2 linked regions of the Bdellovibrio bacteriovorus genome follow. The protein of the gene in region 1 interacts with the protein of each later gene in a pairwise test. Links are inferred from orthologs where the notes say so. Each region holds a gene or a part of one and is shown on either strand. Other genes may lie near its edges.

Region 1 (9,120 bases):
CTACCTTTGCGGTAACGGCGGCATGATCAAAGACGTAAAACACCAGCTTCTGGAAGTTGACGGCTTTGATAAAACAAAAATCTGGGCCGAGGCGTTTGACTAAGAATCGCGCGGCCCTGGAGCTGATCTTCGCCGGAGTCCTCTGGGGCTTCGGCTTTGTGGCCACTGTCTGGGCTCTGGAGGCCTTCACTCCGGTAGAGACCCTGTTCTTCCGCTTTGTCATCGCCTCTGTCATGGGCGAGATTTTGTACCTGATCATCAAAGGACCCAATTTCACCAGTCTGCGCGAAGAAATTTTCCGCGCCCTGCCCGCCGGGCTTCTTCTGGGCGGCATGCTGCTTTTGCAAACCATCGGTTTGAAATACACCACCGCCACCAAGAGCGGATTTCTGACCAGTCTTTATGTGATTTTAGTGCCGCTGTTCAATGCGTGGTTCTTTAAATCTGCCGGTAACTGGAAAAACTATGCCCTGACCGCGTTGGCGCTGCTGGGAACTTTCATTCTGGTCGACGCCAATCTATCCGGCATCAACTCGGGTGATCTGTGGACCCTGGGCTGTTCGGTGTTTGCAGCCTTCCTGAGCATATATTATTTATATCGGAAAGATTTCAAACAAAGTGGGCAATGCGTTTCGCTTTAACAATTTCCAATCCGCCTGGTGCCTGCTGGCGCTGACGCCTCTGTTGCTGACTCAGGAACGCACCGCCTGGAATGTGACGGACTATAAACCGATTCTGGGAATCCTATGCCTGGGACTGGGTTCCAGCATCATTGCGTTTTATCTGCAAATCCGCACTCAAAAGGTGCTTTCGGATTCCACGGCCAGCATGCTGTTTTTGCTCGAGTCCCCGTTCGCCGCGCTGTTTGGATTCCTGATTCTCAGTGAACGGCTGAGCTGGTTCCAGATTTCCGGGGCCGTGATAATCATGGTTGCCTCGGTGCTGCAGATTCTGACTGATACCGCGAGCAAAACTGAAAACATCAAGACATAAAAAAAGCCTGCCTATTTGAAGCAGGCTTTTTTGTTTTTAGTGAGAAGCTTGTATATCGCCCTTTTTCAAAGACCAGATGAAAGAGGTCAGGATGATGATCCCCCCGCTCAATCCGGTGAACCACTCAGGGATGTGCAGGAACGGATCTGCAAGCATGATCATCGCCAAAAGACCGATGGCATAGAAAGCCCCGTGCTCGAGGAACGCAAACTTCGTCAGCGCCTCTTTTTCCACGAACATAATCGTCAAGCTACGTACGAAGAATGCACCGATGCTCAGACCGATCATGATAATGAACAGGTTGTGCGTGATTGCAAACGCCCCGACCACACCGTCAAAGCTGAAGGACGCATCCAGAACTTCCAGGTACAGGAACATACCGGCGCTGGCTTTGTGCACGTCGTGCATTTGATCATCAGACGCTTCCAACCAGGAACCGATACCATCCACGATCACATAAGTGATCAAGCCCGCCATACCGGCCATCAGGAACGGCAATTGCTCCTGGCTTTTCAGGAAGTGGGTGATCAGAATCAAAATAATCAAGGTCAAGCACACTTCGATGGCTTCAACTTTGCTGCCGATATAACGGGTTGGCTTTTCGATGAACGGGATCCAGTGCAGATCCTTGCTGCCGTCATAGAAGTACTTCAACGCCACCATCAACAGGAAGCTTCCGCCGAAGGCGGCCACCTGCAAGTGCGCATCCAGCATCATCTTGGCGTAATCATCCGGCTTCGTCGCCGCGATCACCAGGGCTTCCCAAGGATTGACGTCTGCCATGAAGGTCACAATCAATAACGGGAAGATCAAACGCATACCAAAGACGGCGATGATCATACCCCAGGTCAGGAAGCGATGGCGCCAGACCGGAGTCATTTCTTTCAGAACAACCGCATTCACGATCGCATTATCGAAAGACAAAGAGATTTCAAGAATGGCCAGAATCGTGGCAATAAACAGAGCCTGAAAGCCCGCCGCCACGGTGCCGCCGTAGTAGTGCCCCACAAAGTAGGACGCTACCAATCCGAAGAAAGTAAAAACAAAGGAACCAGTAAAGTATTTCATTTCCACAGATTTGACTGATTCCCCAGCAAGAATCAAGGACCGCCTCGGGGGACACGGGATGTCAAAAAGCCCGGCGGCGAGCCGGGCTTTTTAAAGGACTATTTTAACAGTGGCTTCAGGAATTTGCCTGTTTCGCTGGCAGTGACCTTGGCGACCTTTTCAGGTGTTCCGGCGGCCACGATCTGACCTCCGCCCTTGCCGCCATCCGGCCCCAGATCAATAACGTGATCCGAGGATTTGACGACTTCCATGTTGTGCTCAATGACCAGCACGGTGTTCCCTTGATCGGCGAGCTCCTGAATCAGCTCCACCAACTTGCGGACGTCATCGAAGTGCAATCCCGTGGTCGGCTCATCCAAAATGTACAGCGTCTTGCCGGTGCCTCGGCGGGAAAGCTCTTTGGAAAGCTTCACACGCTGGGCTTCACCCCCCGACAACGTTGTCGAGCTCTGCCCCAGGGTCATGTAATCAAGACCCACACGATGCAAAGTTTCAAGCTTGCGATAGATCTGGGTGTGGTTGCGGAAGAACTCCAAAGCTTCCCCCACGCTCATTTCCAGAACGTCGGCGATGGATTTGGATTTATATTTAATATTCAAAGTCTCGCGGTTGTAACGGCGGCCCTGACAAGTGTCGCAGGTCACAAAGACGTCACTGAGGAAGTGCATCTCCATACGGATCTGCCCATGTCCCATACAGGTTTCACAGCGCCCGCCTTTGACGTTGAAGCTGAAACGACCCGGTTCATAACCGCGCAGTTTGGAATCCGGCAGGTTCGCAAACAGATCACGAATCATCGGGAACAATCCCACATAAGTCGCCGGGGTCGAACGCGGTGTGCGTCCGATCGGTCTTTGGTTGATGTCGATGACTTTGTCGATCTTATCCAGGCCTTCGATTTTCTTATAAGGCGACGGCTGCGCCAAAGCCTTATAAAAATGCTGCGCCAGAATCTTGTAAAGTGTGTCGATGATGAGCGTACTTTTTCCGGAACCCGAAACCCCGGTCACCGTCGTGAAAGTCCCCAGTGGGATTTCCAGATCCACATTCTGCAGATTGTTTCCCGTCGCCCCGGTCAAACGCACAAACTGCCCGTTGCCTTTGCGGCGCTCTTTCGGAATCGGAATGCGCATTTCACCGTTCAGATATTTTCCGGTCAAAGAATTCGGATTGGCGGCCAGTTCATCCGGCGTGCCTTGCGCCATCATTTCTCCGCCCAGAACCCCGGCACGAGGTCCCAGATCGACAACAAAGTCAGCGTAGCGGATGGTGTCTTCGTCGTGCTCAACCAGCAAGATGGTGTTTCCACGCTCTTTCAGCTCGCCGATAATATCGAGCAGCCGGTGGTGATCGCGCGGATGCAGGCCGATACTTGGTTCATCCATCACATACAGACAGCCGATCAAAGAGGATCCCACTTGGGTTGCCAGACGAATACGCTGGGCTTCCCCGCCGGACAGCGTGCGTGAAGGACGGCTCAGGGAAAGATATCCCGTGCCCACGCGGATCAGGTAATCCAGACGGGCCAGAATTTGCTTAACGATTTTTTCAGCAATCAACTGATCTTTGGACTTCCACTGAAGCTTGGCCACCCAGTCGCGCAATTCATGCGCCCCCAGATCCGACAGCTCGGCGATGGTTTTTCCACCCAGACGGATATTCAGGGCTTCATTTTTCAAACGAGCCCCGTGACAGTCCGGGCAGTCGTTCAGAACCATTTCCTCGCCCTCTTCGTCATCCTCGTCCGAAGTTTTTTTGCCTTTGTATTTATAGACGACTTTGTCCAGCTTCTTGCCGCCCACTTCGCCGTCAGAGAACTGCTCTTCTTCTTCCAGATCAATTGTTCCCAGCCCATTGCATGTCGGGCAGGCCCCGCGCGGGTTGTTGAAGCTGAACAGGCGAGGTTCAATTTCGGGGAAGCTGTAACCGCACTCAGGACATGCCGAGTGCAAAGAATAACTGGTGCGCTCCCCGTCCAGGGTTTCGATGATCACGCGGCCATTGGCCATGCTCAGAGCGGTGTTGATACTTTCTGAAAGGCGCAATTTCAGCGTGTCTTTCAGGATCAACTGATCCACCACCAGATCAATATCGTGCGTTTTGGTTTTGGCAAGTTTCGTGGCCTTGTCGAGTTCAATCATCTTGCCGTCGACTTTGGCTTTCACGAATCCTTTTTTGGCCCAGCGCTGGAACTCGGCCAGGAACTCACCCTTTTTGCCGGAGGCCATCGGTGCCAGCACATAGAACTTGGTGCCGACACCTTTTTTAAAGACCTCTTCAATGATCTGTTGCGGGGTTTGACTGCTCACCGGGATGTGGTGAGTCGGACATTCCGGAATTCCCAGTTTGGCAAAAAGAAGACGAAGATAGTCGTAAATTTCTGTCACCGTCCCCACGGTCGAACGCGGATTGGTGCTGACCGATTTCTGGTCAATCGCAATGGCTGGAGAAAGCCCGGTGATGGAATCCACTTCCGGTTTTTTAAGCTGTTCAAGGAAGTTGCGCGCGTAAGCAGAAAGACTTTCCACATAACGACGCTGACCCTCGGCATAGACCGTATCAAACGCCAACGACGACTTCCCGCTGCCACTCAACCCCGTAAACACGGTGATCTTATTGCGCGGAATAGTCACACTGACATTCTTCAGATTATGCTCTTTTGCACCCTTAACTACGATTCCATCTTCAGCATGCGACATAACTCCAAAGTCTAAGCCCGAGCCTCGCAGAAAGAAAGCCGAAAAAGAACAAGCCAAGGCTGGTCATAAGGGTCCATAGGCAAGACGGAGCACGTCGCAGTGAAGCGAAAGGCCTGACAACGCAGTCAGAAGGGCCCTTTTCAGCAGCCGATTAAAGGCCGAAGCCGCATTTTCGTTTTAAATAAGAATCAAAGTCGGAGTCCGAGAAATATTTGAAGTGCACAGGAGAGTTCTGAGCCTGATTCGGCCACAGGTCACGCACAGGGACTTTGCAGGATTTGCCTTGTTTGGTCACCGTCGCCGTGCCGTTTGCCAGCAGACGAGGCTCTTCGCCCCGACGATCGACCCGGACCATGACGCCGTTACCGCGGTAAGAAACCTTGGCCGGTGCCAGAATTTTACCTCCGCCCGTCATAGGCCCGTCTTCAGAAAAGGCGCCACCGATGACTTCACGGGTTTGGGCATTATAAGTCACGGTTTCCCCGGTTGGCAGGGTCACGATCTGACGGTTCCCTTCCACGCGGATGTGCGGCAGAGTTTTACGCGGGAACAGCATGATGTAACTTTCCTGTGTATGGCTGACTGTTGCATTGGGAGAATCACTGATGCTGATTCCAATATCCTGACGGGCTCCGGCTTCGTATTCGAAAGACCATTCACGAATGCGGTACTCTCCCTTGGAAACAATTTTATTAGGGCCCATGTTTCTAAGTTTGAATTTCCCCTCGGAGCTGTCCCCTTCAAAAATACAACTGTCATAGGTCCCAAGAGTTCGACAGCGCGTTGGACGAATCCCAAATGGATTCACCGTCCGAGTCGGAGAACGCAACACCGGCGCATCGGAAGAAGACCGCGGTGCAAAAGTGCTTACAACCTTCGCAGAGCCATTCGGCACCGTATCGCGAGCTTGTTCCTTGGCCACTTCACAGCCATCACAAGGCTTGGTCTCTTGAACTTTTTTATTGGCATCACGAATCTGCTGGTTCAGTTCTTGAACAACCTGCTTTTCTTCGGCTTTTTCCGCCGCCGCAGGAACCCGTAAAGCCTCAGTCTTGCGAGTCGTCTCAGCCGACTTGGCCTTTTCAACATCCGCCGAAGCCAAAGCCTCGCCGGCCGCCTCGGTATTTTCAAAAAGTTTCATCCCCGGATCCGAAGGCTTATAATAAACCCAAACCTTCTCGCCCTTATGCTTCCCGGAAAGAACTTCGACTTTCAGACCGTAGTTACCCGAAGCAAACTGTTTGGTTTCTTCAATTTTCCCCCGAGTCCCCGGACGCATGACAAATTTGACGTTACGAGTGGATTTCAAAAAGTTAGCCGAATAACGAGCATTAAAGTAGCCCTCGAGCTCAACAACCCCGCCACTGCTCACACCCAAAATAAGAGGAATCAGCAGGAACACTCCCCACCGTTTCATAGCCAACTTCATAAAGAAGTTATCGGCCGTTCCAAAACAAGACTTAACAGGACGTTGAAAAAGGCCCATCGTCTTCGTTGTCGAGCCTCATCTTCCACTCCAGCGCACATTAAGTACGCTTCCGCTACAGCGGAGACCCTCCGCCTCGCCGCTGAACCTTTTTGAACGTCCCAACCCCGACCAAAAGCCACAACGACAGGCGAAGCTGAGCCCCCCCACCCAATAACGCAGTGTAGATGTAAAAAGTCACCAGGCACCTTTTAAAAACGCGATGGCGAAGCCGAGCCCCGTCCGGGCGGACCGCGAAGCGCAGCCAGTCCCCAACTATAGAGGTCGTTCAAAAAGGTCCAGATTCGAGGCGGAGGTCGGCCCTCGCAGCGCAGGCGTGCTCCGAGCACGTCGGAGCGAGAAGGCCGATCTCCAACGAAGAAGATGGGCCTTTTTCAACGGCCGTTTCTTAAAGATTCTTAGCTTGGCAGGAGGGGCAGATCCCGTACAACTCCAGGATATGATGGGTCAGCTTAAATCCAAACTGATTCGCCACCTTCTCTTGCAGTCCTTCGATGGCCTTATTCTCGAACTCACAGATCTTACCGCACTTCACACACGTCAAGTGATCGTGGTGACCTTTCGGGGTCAACTCGTAACGAGCTGGCAGGCCGCCCATGCGGACTTCCGTCACGAAAGTGCCTTCGGTCAGGGTTCTTAGGAAACGGTAAACCGTGGCAAAGCCAATGTCCGGATGTTCTTTATTCAGTTTTTCGTAAAGCTCTTGAGCGGTGACGTGACGGCGGCCTTCATGCAGGGCCTTTAAGATCGCCATACGCTGACTGGTGACTTTCAGGTTCAAGGCACGGATGATGCGCTTCAATTCAGCTTCGTCGAACTGATCGGCGTGAACGACGATGTCGTCATCATGCTGTCTTGGAAGAAATGGAACTGTGTCTTTACCCATGGTCACCTCAGGGCTTCGTTATAGGTGAAGGCCCCGAAGATGTCCAATTTATTAAGAATCATTTTCATTTGGTTTCCAGTAAGCTGACACTGGACGGCTAAAAACTGCGTAGTTTCAAGCCTTTAGAAATATGAGAAACGGCATTGTGAGGGTGCAGACTCTCGACATGGCTGAATTCAGCCACGTAGTCCAAAATATCCACCTTGGCGTCCAAAGCTTCCTTCACACGGCGGGCAGCGTCTTCACAGAACATCAGGTTCTGGCCGTTGCGCAGAGCGAACTCCTGCTCGTCCTCGCGCTTCACAGCCCCTTGAACCGCGGTCTGCAAAGCTTCTTCAACAATGTCGATCAAATCGCCATAGTTGTAGTTCGCCCCCACTTCCGCTTTTACACGGGCAAAACTGCGCTGGGCGTGCGGAGTCGCCACGATCCCCTGCGGAGTTCCCAGCCAGGAATGAACCACATCGAAATCCAGCGGTTTGTCAGAGGAGAAATTCTGTTTAAAGCCATCCTGAATCAACTGACGGGACAACGCCGCCGACGCCGGGCAGGTGCTGGAGTAAGTCACCACAACCTCAACGAAGTAGCTGATCTGCCCTTCTTCATTGAAGGCCGAAGTGATCACCGGATAAGAGCGCCAAGCCTGGTTGTTGCTTTTCAAAGCCTTGCGCACCAGAGGAGCTTCAAACTGCACCTGCACCAGAGCTTTGGTGGAAAGGTCTTCGTGAGTGCGCAGGAATTCTGTGGTCACATTGCCCAACAGCCCCAGGGACAGTTCCGACTTGGTCAGAAGCTCCTGAGACAAAAGATACAGGCGCGACATGTGGATGCCACGGGACGGTTTTTTATCAAGACTGACTTTCGCATCCACGCGTGCGGGAATGCGATAAACCCCATCAGCCTGCTTCAACATCACCGGCAGTTCGATAGAGCCCATACCGACCCAGTCGATCGGGGCAAAACGTTCAGAGTGGGTTTCTTTGGCTACGTCAGGAAGAGATTGTTTCGTCATAAATTTATATCCAATTCACCGCTGGTCTTATCGCAATTTCCTGTAAATGGCTCTCACTTTTCCCACCCAGCGAAGCTTTTTCAGACAGGTACTGCCCCGAAGGCTTTGAAGCACCGCAAGACAGAGCTTTAATATGGGTGGCGCCCTCGATAAGAAGCGATATATTGGGCCCCTATGTCACAAAAGCAACTGATCCTCGCAAGCACCTCGAAGTACCGCCAAGAGCTTCTTTCTCGATTGGCTTACAGCTATTCGGCCCAAGCGCCTTTGATTGACGAAGAAAAAGAGAAAGACCCGGCCCTGGCGCCGCAGGCTCTGGCGGAAAAACTGGCGGACCTCAAAGCGGCCAGCCTGAAAGCCGCCGGCAAAGTCGTCATCGGTGGCGACCAACTAGTGTCCTTCGAAGGCCGCATTATCGGTAAGGCCCACACGGCCGAGCGCGCTGTCGAGCAACTGATGTCCATGCAGGGAAAAACTCATGATCTGATCACCGCGATCTGCGTTTATGACGGCGACAAGAAAATCGCCTATACCGATATCACCCGCATGCACATGAAGAAAATGACCCGCGCCCAGATCGAACGTTATGTGCAACTGGACAATCCGATTGATTGCGCTGGCAGCTACAAAATTGAAAAACACGGCATCATGCTGTTTGATAAAATTGAAAGCCAGGATTTCACCGCGATTCAAGGATTGCCCTTGATCGAGCTTGGCAAAATATTAGAGAATGCAAACCTATGAACGATACACAGAAAAAACTATTTGAAGCCGCCTGCAAGGCCCAGAAAAAAGCCCACGCCCCTTATTCCGACGCCCTGATTGGGGCGGCGGTGCTGATGAGCGACGGACAGATTTTCAATGGCTGTAATGTTGAAAATGCCTCTTACGGCGGCACCGTGTGTGCGGAACGCGTGGCGATCTTTAAAGCGGTCAGCGAAGGCGCACAAAAACTGATCAAGGAAGTGCTGGTTGT
Region 2 (8,930 bases), 140 kb from region 1 along the record:
CTGCGCGTAAGCCAAGGCCGACACCGCGCCGGTGGGAAGCAAACTGGCCAAAACGTTATCGATATAGGCACTAACCTGAACAACACCGCGGGAAAAGACCACGGGCACAAAGTTCTTCACCACCGTGCGAACGGAAGAAAGCTTTAAATCCAAGGACGGCGAAATCTTTTTCCCCAAACGCAAAGCCGACGGCAACTGCACTGCAAATTGCAGGAAGCTTCCCGCCACCAGCCCCCAGGCCACCGTCACAGCCAGGTCGAACTGCCCCTGTTTCCCGCCCCACATCACCAGCGCGGCGATAATCGCCAGGTTCCAGATCACCGGCGCCACATACGAAAGAAAGAACTTGCGATGAGAATTTAAAATCCCCAAGCACCACGCCGACATCACCAAAAACCCCGTGCCCGGGAACAGGATCTGCACGATCTGAATGGTCAGATCACGTTTTTCACCGGTGAATCCCGGCGCAATGACATCAATCAAAAAAGGCGTTGCCAGCACACCAGCCAGCACCAAACCTGACGTCAGCAGAAACAGCAAACTGCCGATCACCGACGCCACTTTGGCGGCATCTTCATCGTGTTTTTTTGCCAGCAACTGGGCATAGACCGGGATAAAGCTTGCCGACAGCACGCCCTCACCGAACAGATTTTGCAGGAAGTTTGGAATCTTCAGAGCGGCCTTGAAGGCATCCCCGGCATCAGAATTTCCGAAGTAGTGGGCAAAGACCCTTTCACGGACAAGACCCGCGATACGGCTTAAAAAAATCCCCAGTCCGACTAAGAGCGCATGACTCTTCACTCTTCAACCTCAGTTTCTTCTTCTTCACTCTCGTTAAGCTGAAGCAAAATACGCTCGGCAAGGACCCGGTTAAAGCCCTTAAGTTTAGCAATCTCTTCTGCATCAGCCATTTTGATTTCATCAACAGAGTTGAACTGAGTCAAAAGAACTTTCTTTCTTTTTTCCCCCAAACCAACGACGTAATCCAGCTCACTTTCAAGTGACGTGCCTTCACGCAGTTTGCGGTGGTAAGTGATGGCAAAACGATGGGCCTCATCGCGGATGCCCGAAAGGATATACAAAGCCTCGGCATTGTGCTTAAAGATCACCGGATTGGAACGCCCCGGAAGGAAGAAGCGCTCTTCGGTGGACTCGACTTCCTGCTTTTGGAAATCACTTTCGGTGCGCGCCTTGGCCAAGCCCACCACCGGGATGTCCTTGCGCCCGATTTCTTCCAGAATCTTCATGGCCTGGGACAACTGCCCCTTACCACCGTCGATCACGATCAACTGAGGGTCCTCGTACTCGGTGTGCTTGAAACGACGGCTTAACACCTCGTACATCGAGGCAAAGTCATTGATTCCCTGAACGGTTTTAATCTTATAGCGACGATAGTGCTCTTTGGCAGGGACCCCGTCCTCAAACACCACTTGGGAGGCCACGGTTTCAGCCCCCTGGAAGGTGGAGATATCATAACACTCAATACGGCGCGGACGCTCCGGCAGATTGAAACGTTCTTTGATTTCCTCCAGACCACGCAGTTTTTCTTCGGACTTGGAAACGTACTTCAGGAAATGCGACTTGGCGTTTTCATGGGCCATCTCAACCAGATTACGGCCGCGCTCATCCGTTGCAAAGCGCACCGTGGCCCTGCTGCCAGAGCGTTCTTTAAGAACCTCTTCCATCAGCTTGGTCAGGTCATTGCCGATATCCAATGGCAGCAAAACCTCATCAGGAATGAAGTTGTCTTCATAGTACTGATTCAGGAAGTCCACCAGCCACTCGCGCGGATCTTCAACAGCGTCATTCGGATCAAAGTGCGGCAGGTAATGCGGCCTTGTTCCAATCACCCGTCCGGCACGGATATGGACTGTTTCAATCAAGCAGCCCCGCTCATCCCCATAATAACCCAGGGCATCCTGGTCTTTTTCGGAAGTGTCGTTGATGACGGCCTGTTTTTGCAGGATCGCCTTGATGGCTTCAATAGAATCCCGCAAACGCGCAGCAACCTCGAACTTTTCCTCGTCCGCAGCGCCCATCATTTTTTCGGTCATGGCTTTGATGACTTTTTTATTCTGCCCCTTCAGGAACAGCTTCGCGCCTTCAACTTCGTTGCGGTAATCTTCCAAAGAGATGTACTTCACACACGGCGCGGTACAGCGACCGATCTGATAGGTCATGCACGGACGGGTCCGGGATTTAAAGACCGCATCAGTGCAATCACGGATTTTAAAGGTTCTGTTTAGAAACTTGATCGTGCCATGCACGGCCAGGCCCGAAGTGTACGGGCCAAAATACAAAGACCCGTCTTTTTTCACTTTGCGCGCCAGATACAGTCTTGGCGCCTGGTCTCCCCAACTGAAGCGGATGTAAGGGTAGGCCTTATCATCACGCAGACGAATGTTGTATTTGGGACGGTGTTTTTTAATCAGCGAGGCTTCCAGCAGGAATGCTTCCACCTCGGTTTTGGTCAGGATGTATTCAACTTCACAGATGTTCGTAACCAGCAGGCGCGTTTTGGGACTGTGATCCTTGCTGTCGTTAAAGTAGCTGCGCACACGGTTTCTAAGATTCTTCGCCTTACCGATATAGATGATCTTATCGGCGGTGTTTTTCATCAGATAAACACCACTTTGCGTGGGAAACTCTTTCACCTTGTCGCGAACTTCCTCGAACTTACTTGAGGCCATCCTTGACGACCTCCGCACTCTCCTGTTCGATCTCCCCGCTGCGCACGTTCAGTTCCACAATCTGCAGACGTTTGATTTCGTCGCGAACTTTCGCCGCTTCCTCAAACTCGAGGTTCGCAGAAAGCTCTTTCATGCGGGCACGAAGCTTCGTGATCTCTTGCTGGATTTTCTCCGGCTGCTGCGCAAACTTGTTCATGATGGCAGCAGCTTTGTTTTCACCACCCAATGGGTTGGAGACCGTTCCGTCGAACATCTCGCCCAGACCCTCTTTAATGCGTTTTTTCACCGACTGAGGGGTGATCCCGTTAGCCTCGTTGTATTCACTTTGAATGCGACGACGACGATCGGTTTCGTTGATGGCTTTTTCCATGCTTTCGGTGATCGTGTCCCCGTACAAAATCACCCGGCCATTCAAGTTACGGGCGGCACGACCGATAGTTTGCACCAATGATCTTTCTGAGCGCAGGAAACCCTCTTTATCGGCATCGGTGATACCGACAAGGCTGACCTCGGGAATATCCAGGCCTTCTCGCAGCAAGTTGATCCCCACCAGAACGTCAAAGACCCCCAAACGCAAATCGCGCAGAATCTCCATACGCTCCATGGTGTCGATCTCGCTGTGCAGATACTTCACCTTAATACCCAGATTTTCATAGTACTCGGTCAGATCCTCAGCAGAACGTTTGGTCAAAGTTGTAATCAGAACACGTTCTTGCTTGGCAATACGGACACGGATTTCTTTGAGCAGATCATCAACCTGATGTTTCACCGGACGGACTTCGACGACAGGATCAATCAGACCCGTCGGACGGATGATTTGCTCAACAATCACCCCTTCGGATTTTTGCAGCTCATAAGTGCCCGGAGTCGCCGAAACATAGACGACCTTGTCCATCATGGCTTCAAATTCCTGGAAGTTTAAAGGACGGTTGTCCAAAGCCGAAGGCAGACGGAAGCCATGCTCCACCAGATTCATCTTGCGCGCACGATCCCCGCGATACATCCCCCCGATCTGAGGCACGGTGACGTGGGACTCATCGATAAAGGTGACAAAGTCTTTGGGGAAGTATTCCAGCAGCGTCGGAGGTGGTTCCCCCGGCCCCCGGCCCGTCATATGGCGGGAATAGTTTTCGATCCCCTGACAGAAACCCATTTGCTCCATCATCTCGATGTCGTAATAGGTTCTTTGTTCCAAACGCTGGGCTTCAAGCAGCTTCATTTCCTGATTCAACTGCACCAGGCGGTCACGCAGCTCGTCCTGAATGGTCTTGATCGCGCGCTTTAAGCTGTCATCACTGGTAACGTGGTGGCTTCCCGGATAAATACCGATCTGGTCAATTTCTTCAAGGATCTGCCCGGTCAAAGGATCAATCCAGGAAAGGCGTTCGATATAGTCTCCAAAGAATTCCACACGCACGGCGCGCTCTTCTTCATAGGGTGGGAAGATTTCGACGTTGTCCCCGCGCACGCGCACCGTTCCGCGCGAGAAATCCACGTTGTTACGCTGATACTGAATACGAATCAATTCCCGCAGTAAGTGATCGCGCTTCATCGACGTGTTGGACACGATTTGAATCATCATGCCTTCATAGGCCTCTGGCGACCCCAAACCGTAAATGCACGAAACAGAACTGACGATGATGACATCACGACGATCAAACAGGGAACGCGTCGCCGAGTGGCGCATGCGATCGATTTGCTCGTTGATGGCTGAATCTTTTTCGATATAGGTGTCCGTAGAAGGAATATAAGCTTCCGGCTGGTAGTAATCGTAGTAACTGACAAAGTATTCCACGGCATTGTGCGGAAACAGCTCTTTGAACTCGGCATACAACTGAGCCGCCAGAGTTTTATTCGGCGCCAGAACCAGAGCCGGCTGATTCAAGTTTGCAATAGTGTGCGCCATGGTGAAGGTCTTTCCCGACCCGGTCACACCCAGTAACGTCTGATGTTTCAAACCCGCTTTGAAGTTTTCAGCAATCTGCTCAATTGCTTTCGGCTGATCGCCGGAAGGTTTAAACTCGGACACCAATTGAAAGTTCTTTTTATATGCAGAGGCCATCCCTCCAAGAATAGCACGATCATATAAAAGTACCCGTCCTTTTTTGGCTCTACTCTGCGTTATATGCGAGGTGGCAATTAAAGGTTTTCTTGCCTCCCTCCCAGACCCCGCCGACAGTTGAGGGATGAAAACACTCAAACGAAGCCTTCTCGTATTCTTCATCTTGGTTACCGTCTTCTGCTTGGGGGGTTATCTATTCTTGCGCCAGTCCCTGCCACCGATGGAGGGCTCACTTCCGCTTAAAGGGCTGTCTGAGCCCGTGACCGTGATTCGCGATCAATACGGCATTCCTCATATCAAAGCGGCCAATAAGAAAGACGCCTTGAAAGCCCTGGGCTTTGTCATGGCCAGCGAAAGACTTTTCCAAATGGAGCTTTCCCGCCGTATGACTCAAGGGGAACTTTCCGAGATCTTCGGAGAGCTGGCCCTTCCCAGCGACAAATTGTACCGCAGCCTGATGCTTCGCCGATCAGTCGAACGCATGCTTGCAAAGGAAAAAGCCGAGGGCCGTTTTGATCAGAGTATGTGGGATGAGATGGAGGCCTACTTTGAAGGTGTGAATCAATACATCAGCACTCAAAAAGCCCCCTATGAAATGGCGCTCGTGGGACTAAAACCCCGCCCGTTTTCGCCTTTGGATGCTTACATCATGACCGGCCACATGGCTTACAGCTTTGGGATCGCACTAAAAGCCGACCCGTTGATGACCGAACTTGCCGGGAAGCTTTCCCCGGAATCCTTCCAAGGACTTCGCAATGTGCCGCTGAAAGCCCCACTAAAGATCACATCCCTTCAGGGCGGATTCACCCCGTTTGAACTGCTGACTGAAAATCTTTTCACCGCCTCTTTTGAAGGCAGCAATGCGTGGCTGATCGGGCCGGACCGTTCGCAGTCCGGCAAAAGTATTTTTGCCAACGATCCTCACATTGGTTTTTCTCACCCCGCAACCTGGGTCGAAGCCCACATCCAAACCCCGGAGTTTGAACTTTACGGCCACTACCTTCCGCTGGTTCCCTTCGCCATCCTAGGCCACAGCCGCCAGCATGCCTGGGGTTTCACTATGTCTTTATCCGACGATATGGATCTGTTTGCCGAAACCCTGAATAAGGACAAGAAAACCGCCGTCTTCATGGGAAAGGAAGTCCCTTATCAGGAATGGACTGAAACCATCAAAATCAAAGATGCACCAGATCTGGTGCTGAACATGATTGAAACCAATCATGGCCCGATCATGGATGAAACCTTGAAACGCAAAGGTTTGGCATTAAAGTGGGCTTATCACCGCCCCGAAAACAATCCGATGAAGGCCCTTTTTGAAATGGGCAAAGCGCCGAACATGGCAGCCTTTGAAACAGCCCTGCAATACGGAACCGCACCGGGCTTGAATGTCATGTACGCGGATGCCGAAAATATCGCGTGGTGGATCTTTGGTGATATCGCCATTAAGAAGAATCCGAACTCGGATATGATTTTGGACGGAGCTTCGGGTCTGGATGAATACGAGCGTGTGCTTGCATGGGCAGACAAACCCCACAAAATAAATCCTGAAAACGGCATCATCGTCACGGCCAATTCCCGTCCCGATGGCATCGCCGAAAACATCCGCGGAGACTGGCAGTCCGATGACCGCTATCAGACCCTGGTGCGTGCCTTGGGCGAAAAAGACCTGTGGAGTGCCGATGATGTGCGCGCCCTGCAAACAGACAACTTCAACTATAAAACCCGTGAGCTGTTAGACAAACTGAATGATCACCTGCAGTTGGATGAAGCGCAGAATCTAAAATACGAAACTGAACTGAACGCCCTGAAAAACTGGAACCTGCGTTCAGATGTTCAATCCGTCGAAGCCAGCTTGTACCATCAGTGGAACAACGAACTGGTATTGCTGCTGCTAAAAGATGTACCGGAAGAAATGAAGGCCACCTATCTGACGACTCCGTACGCCTGGGCCTTTTATGAGCGCGCCGTTTTGGACGACGCATCGCCTTGGTGGAAAGATCGCAATCAGGATCAACTGATCACGCAAGCTTTCTTAACCGCGATTGAAAAAGTGCAGGACATTCCCTGGGGCGACTTGCACACGGTGGAATACAAACACCCTCTGGGCCGCAGCTTCCCACTGGACAAGATATTTAATCTGGGGCCCTACCCGATGCCGGGCGCCTACAATGAAATCAACAACAACAAGATGCGCGGCCTTGGTGGTGACTTCAATGTGGTGGCAGGACCCAGCACTCGCCGGGTGATTGATTTTGCCCGCCCCCAAACCAGTTGGGGCATTAATCCCATTGGCATTTCCGGTCATATCCTGTCACCCTTCTATAAAGACCAGGTGCAATTGTTCCTGGATGGAAAATATCGCCCGCAATACATGGCGGCCGAAGACATTGAAAAGAACAAAAAATACGAACTGAAACTGACACCCCAATAACCGGAGGATTTCATGAAGTTTTTGATTTTGCTCACCGCACTTTTTACCGCTTCCACATCATTCGCAGCTTTTGATATCAAGCCCGGCCTTTGGGAAGTAAAAATGCAAATGACCCTGGACGGAAAAGCCTTTGATCCTATGGCTGAAATGAACAAAGCCCTGGAACAACTGCCACCCGAGCAAAGAAAAAAGATGGAAGCGATGCTATCGGGCTCTGACAAAATCCCCGTCACAAAAAATGGTTATCGTATCTGCTACACTGCCGACATGCTGAAAAATCCCAACAAAGTGATGGAAGGCACCAAGGCCTGCACCACCAAGATCACCACGCAGACTGCCAAGAAGCTGGCGGGAACTTTTGACTGTCCGAAAGACGACGCCAAGGGTGACTTTGAATGGAATGCCAAATCCAGCAACGAATACGAAGGCTTGATGAACGGCAAAACCAGCAAAGGCAGCAACACACAAATTCGCTATCAGGGTAAGTTTATTTCTGCTGATTGCGGTAAAGTGAAGCCTGTACTTTAGCACCTGATTCGCTCTTGGACTTTCAGCCTTTTTCTTTGGATGCCATGCTAGTGGCATTCCATGGAAGGAGGCTTTATGTTTACCAAATCTTTACTGGCAGCTTTCACCACCCTGTTTATCACGACCGCCTTGGCCTATCCCAATGTCGGTGACAAAGTTTCCTGGACAGGGACCATGAGCACCGTCAGCGGCGAAACCAACGCCGTGAAAATCACCAAAGAAGTCATCGGCCACGACGAAAAAAAGAACATCTGGAAAATAAAAATCGAAGCCGTCGTTGGCACAGAAAAAACCAGTGAGACGATGGAGATCTCGGACCTCTACTCCCCGGCAAAATATAAAGCCCTGATTGTGGACTGCGTGAAAAATGGCGGAACCCTGGAAAAGCTCATCGCCCCGGCGGGAACCTATGACACCTGCAAAATGAGCATGACCATGGCCGACGGAACCATGGTCGAACGCTGGTGGGGTGACATCCCGTTTGGAGTCGTCAGCAAAAACACCCGCGACAGCGGCAAAATGCCGATCTCAAAACCGGATTTGAATTCGATTATCGCGGGACTATAAAAAACTCATCACGAGGGCTTTTAACATTTACTTCTACTTCGTCACTTCCCAGAAGCTTCCTTCCGGAGTGTCGCTGACTGAAATGCCCAAAGCGGTGATTTTCGCGCGCAATTCATCAGACTTCGCAAAGTCCTTCGCTGCGCGAGCCTCGCCACGTTCTGCAACCAATGCATTCACTGCAGACCTTTCAAGGTTCATTTTCTTCAGCAACATATCATCAAGCTTGATCAGGAAGGCGTGCGCCGGTTCCTGGAACAAACTCATCATTGAACCCATTTTGCGAACGAAGTTATGGAAAGCCAAAGCTTTGCCTTGAATCGCTGGGTTCACTTTCATGCCACGGCGAACCTGAGCATTGAACTGGCGGACCACTTCAAACATCGCCGCAAACGCATCCGGTGTTCCGAAGTCATGATTCATGGCTTCTTCCACTTTCTTCCAGGCGTCTTGCGTGATTTTCGCAAAAGCAGCATCCTCCTGAGTCACTTCCGCAGTCAGATAGCTTTCAGCCATGGAAAGCGCAGAATACACACGGGACAACCCGCCCACGGCGCGCTCGACGGCTTCATCACCAAAGTCACTCAATGTGCGATAGTGCGCAGACAGGATCATCCATTTGTAGATCTCGGCGTTGTACATCTCCAGGAATTCT

The links.
Region 2: the proteins of uvrA (region 1) and uvrB interact in binary tests that used the Escherichia coli proteins (3 or more experiments, as listed by UniProt). The link is inferred for Bdellovibrio bacteriovorus from one-to-one orthologs.

What each region holds. Positions count from the first base shown.
Region 1 is NZ_CP020946.1:1,456,233-1,465,352, reverse strand. What follows is about bases 1,960-5,148. They hold uvrA (excinuclease ABC subunit UvrA), read right to left. Parts: upstream 4,761-5,148; coding sequence 2,160-4,760; downstream 1,960-2,159. Other genes in these bases: B9G79_RS07025 (hypothetical protein), read right to left, coding at 4,912-5,148; B9G79_RS07035 (DUF475 domain-containing protein), read right to left, coding at 1,960-2,061. Outside these bases: B9G79_RS07045 (FAD-binding oxidoreductase), read left to right, coding at 1-103; B9G79_RS18320 (DMT family transporter), read left to right, coding at 96-641; B9G79_RS18315 (DMT family transporter), read left to right, coding at 619-993; more of B9G79_RS07035, read right to left, coding at 1,030-1,959; more of B9G79_RS07025, read right to left, coding at 5,149-6,177; B9G79_RS07020 (Fur family transcriptional regulator), read right to left, coding at 6,635-7,132; GTP cyclohydrolase FolE2, read right to left, coding at 7,230-8,144; B9G79_RS07010 (Maf family protein), read left to right, coding at 8,319-8,888; B9G79_RS07005 (cytidine deaminase), read left to right, coding at 8,885-9,120. UniProt on the Escherichia coli protein: The UvrABC repair system catalyzes the recognition and processing of DNA lesions. UvrA is an ATPase and a DNA-binding protein. A damage recognition complex composed of 2 UvrA and 2 UvrB subunits scans DNA for abnormalities.
Region 2 is NZ_CP020946.1:1,599,191-1,608,120, reverse strand. The notes cover bases 2,215-5,213. They hold uvrB (excinuclease ABC subunit UvrB), read right to left. Parts: upstream 4,753-5,213; coding sequence 2,677-4,752; downstream 2,215-2,676. Other genes in these bases: B9G79_RS07640 (penicillin acylase family protein), read left to right, coding at 4,877-5,213; uvrC (excinuclease ABC subunit UvrC), read right to left, coding at 2,215-2,690. Also shown: murein biosynthesis integral membrane protein MurJ, read right to left, coding at 1-801; more of uvrC, read right to left, coding at 798-2,214; more of B9G79_RS07640, read left to right, coding at 5,214-7,183; B9G79_RS07635 (DUF3617 domain-containing protein), read left to right, coding at 7,196-7,711; B9G79_RS07630 (hypothetical protein), read left to right, coding at 7,787-8,278; cysS (cysteine--tRNA ligase), read right to left, coding at 8,312-8,930. UniProt on the Escherichia coli protein: The UvrABC repair system catalyzes the recognition and processing of DNA lesions. A damage recognition complex composed of 2 UvrA and 2 UvrB subunits scans DNA for abnormalities.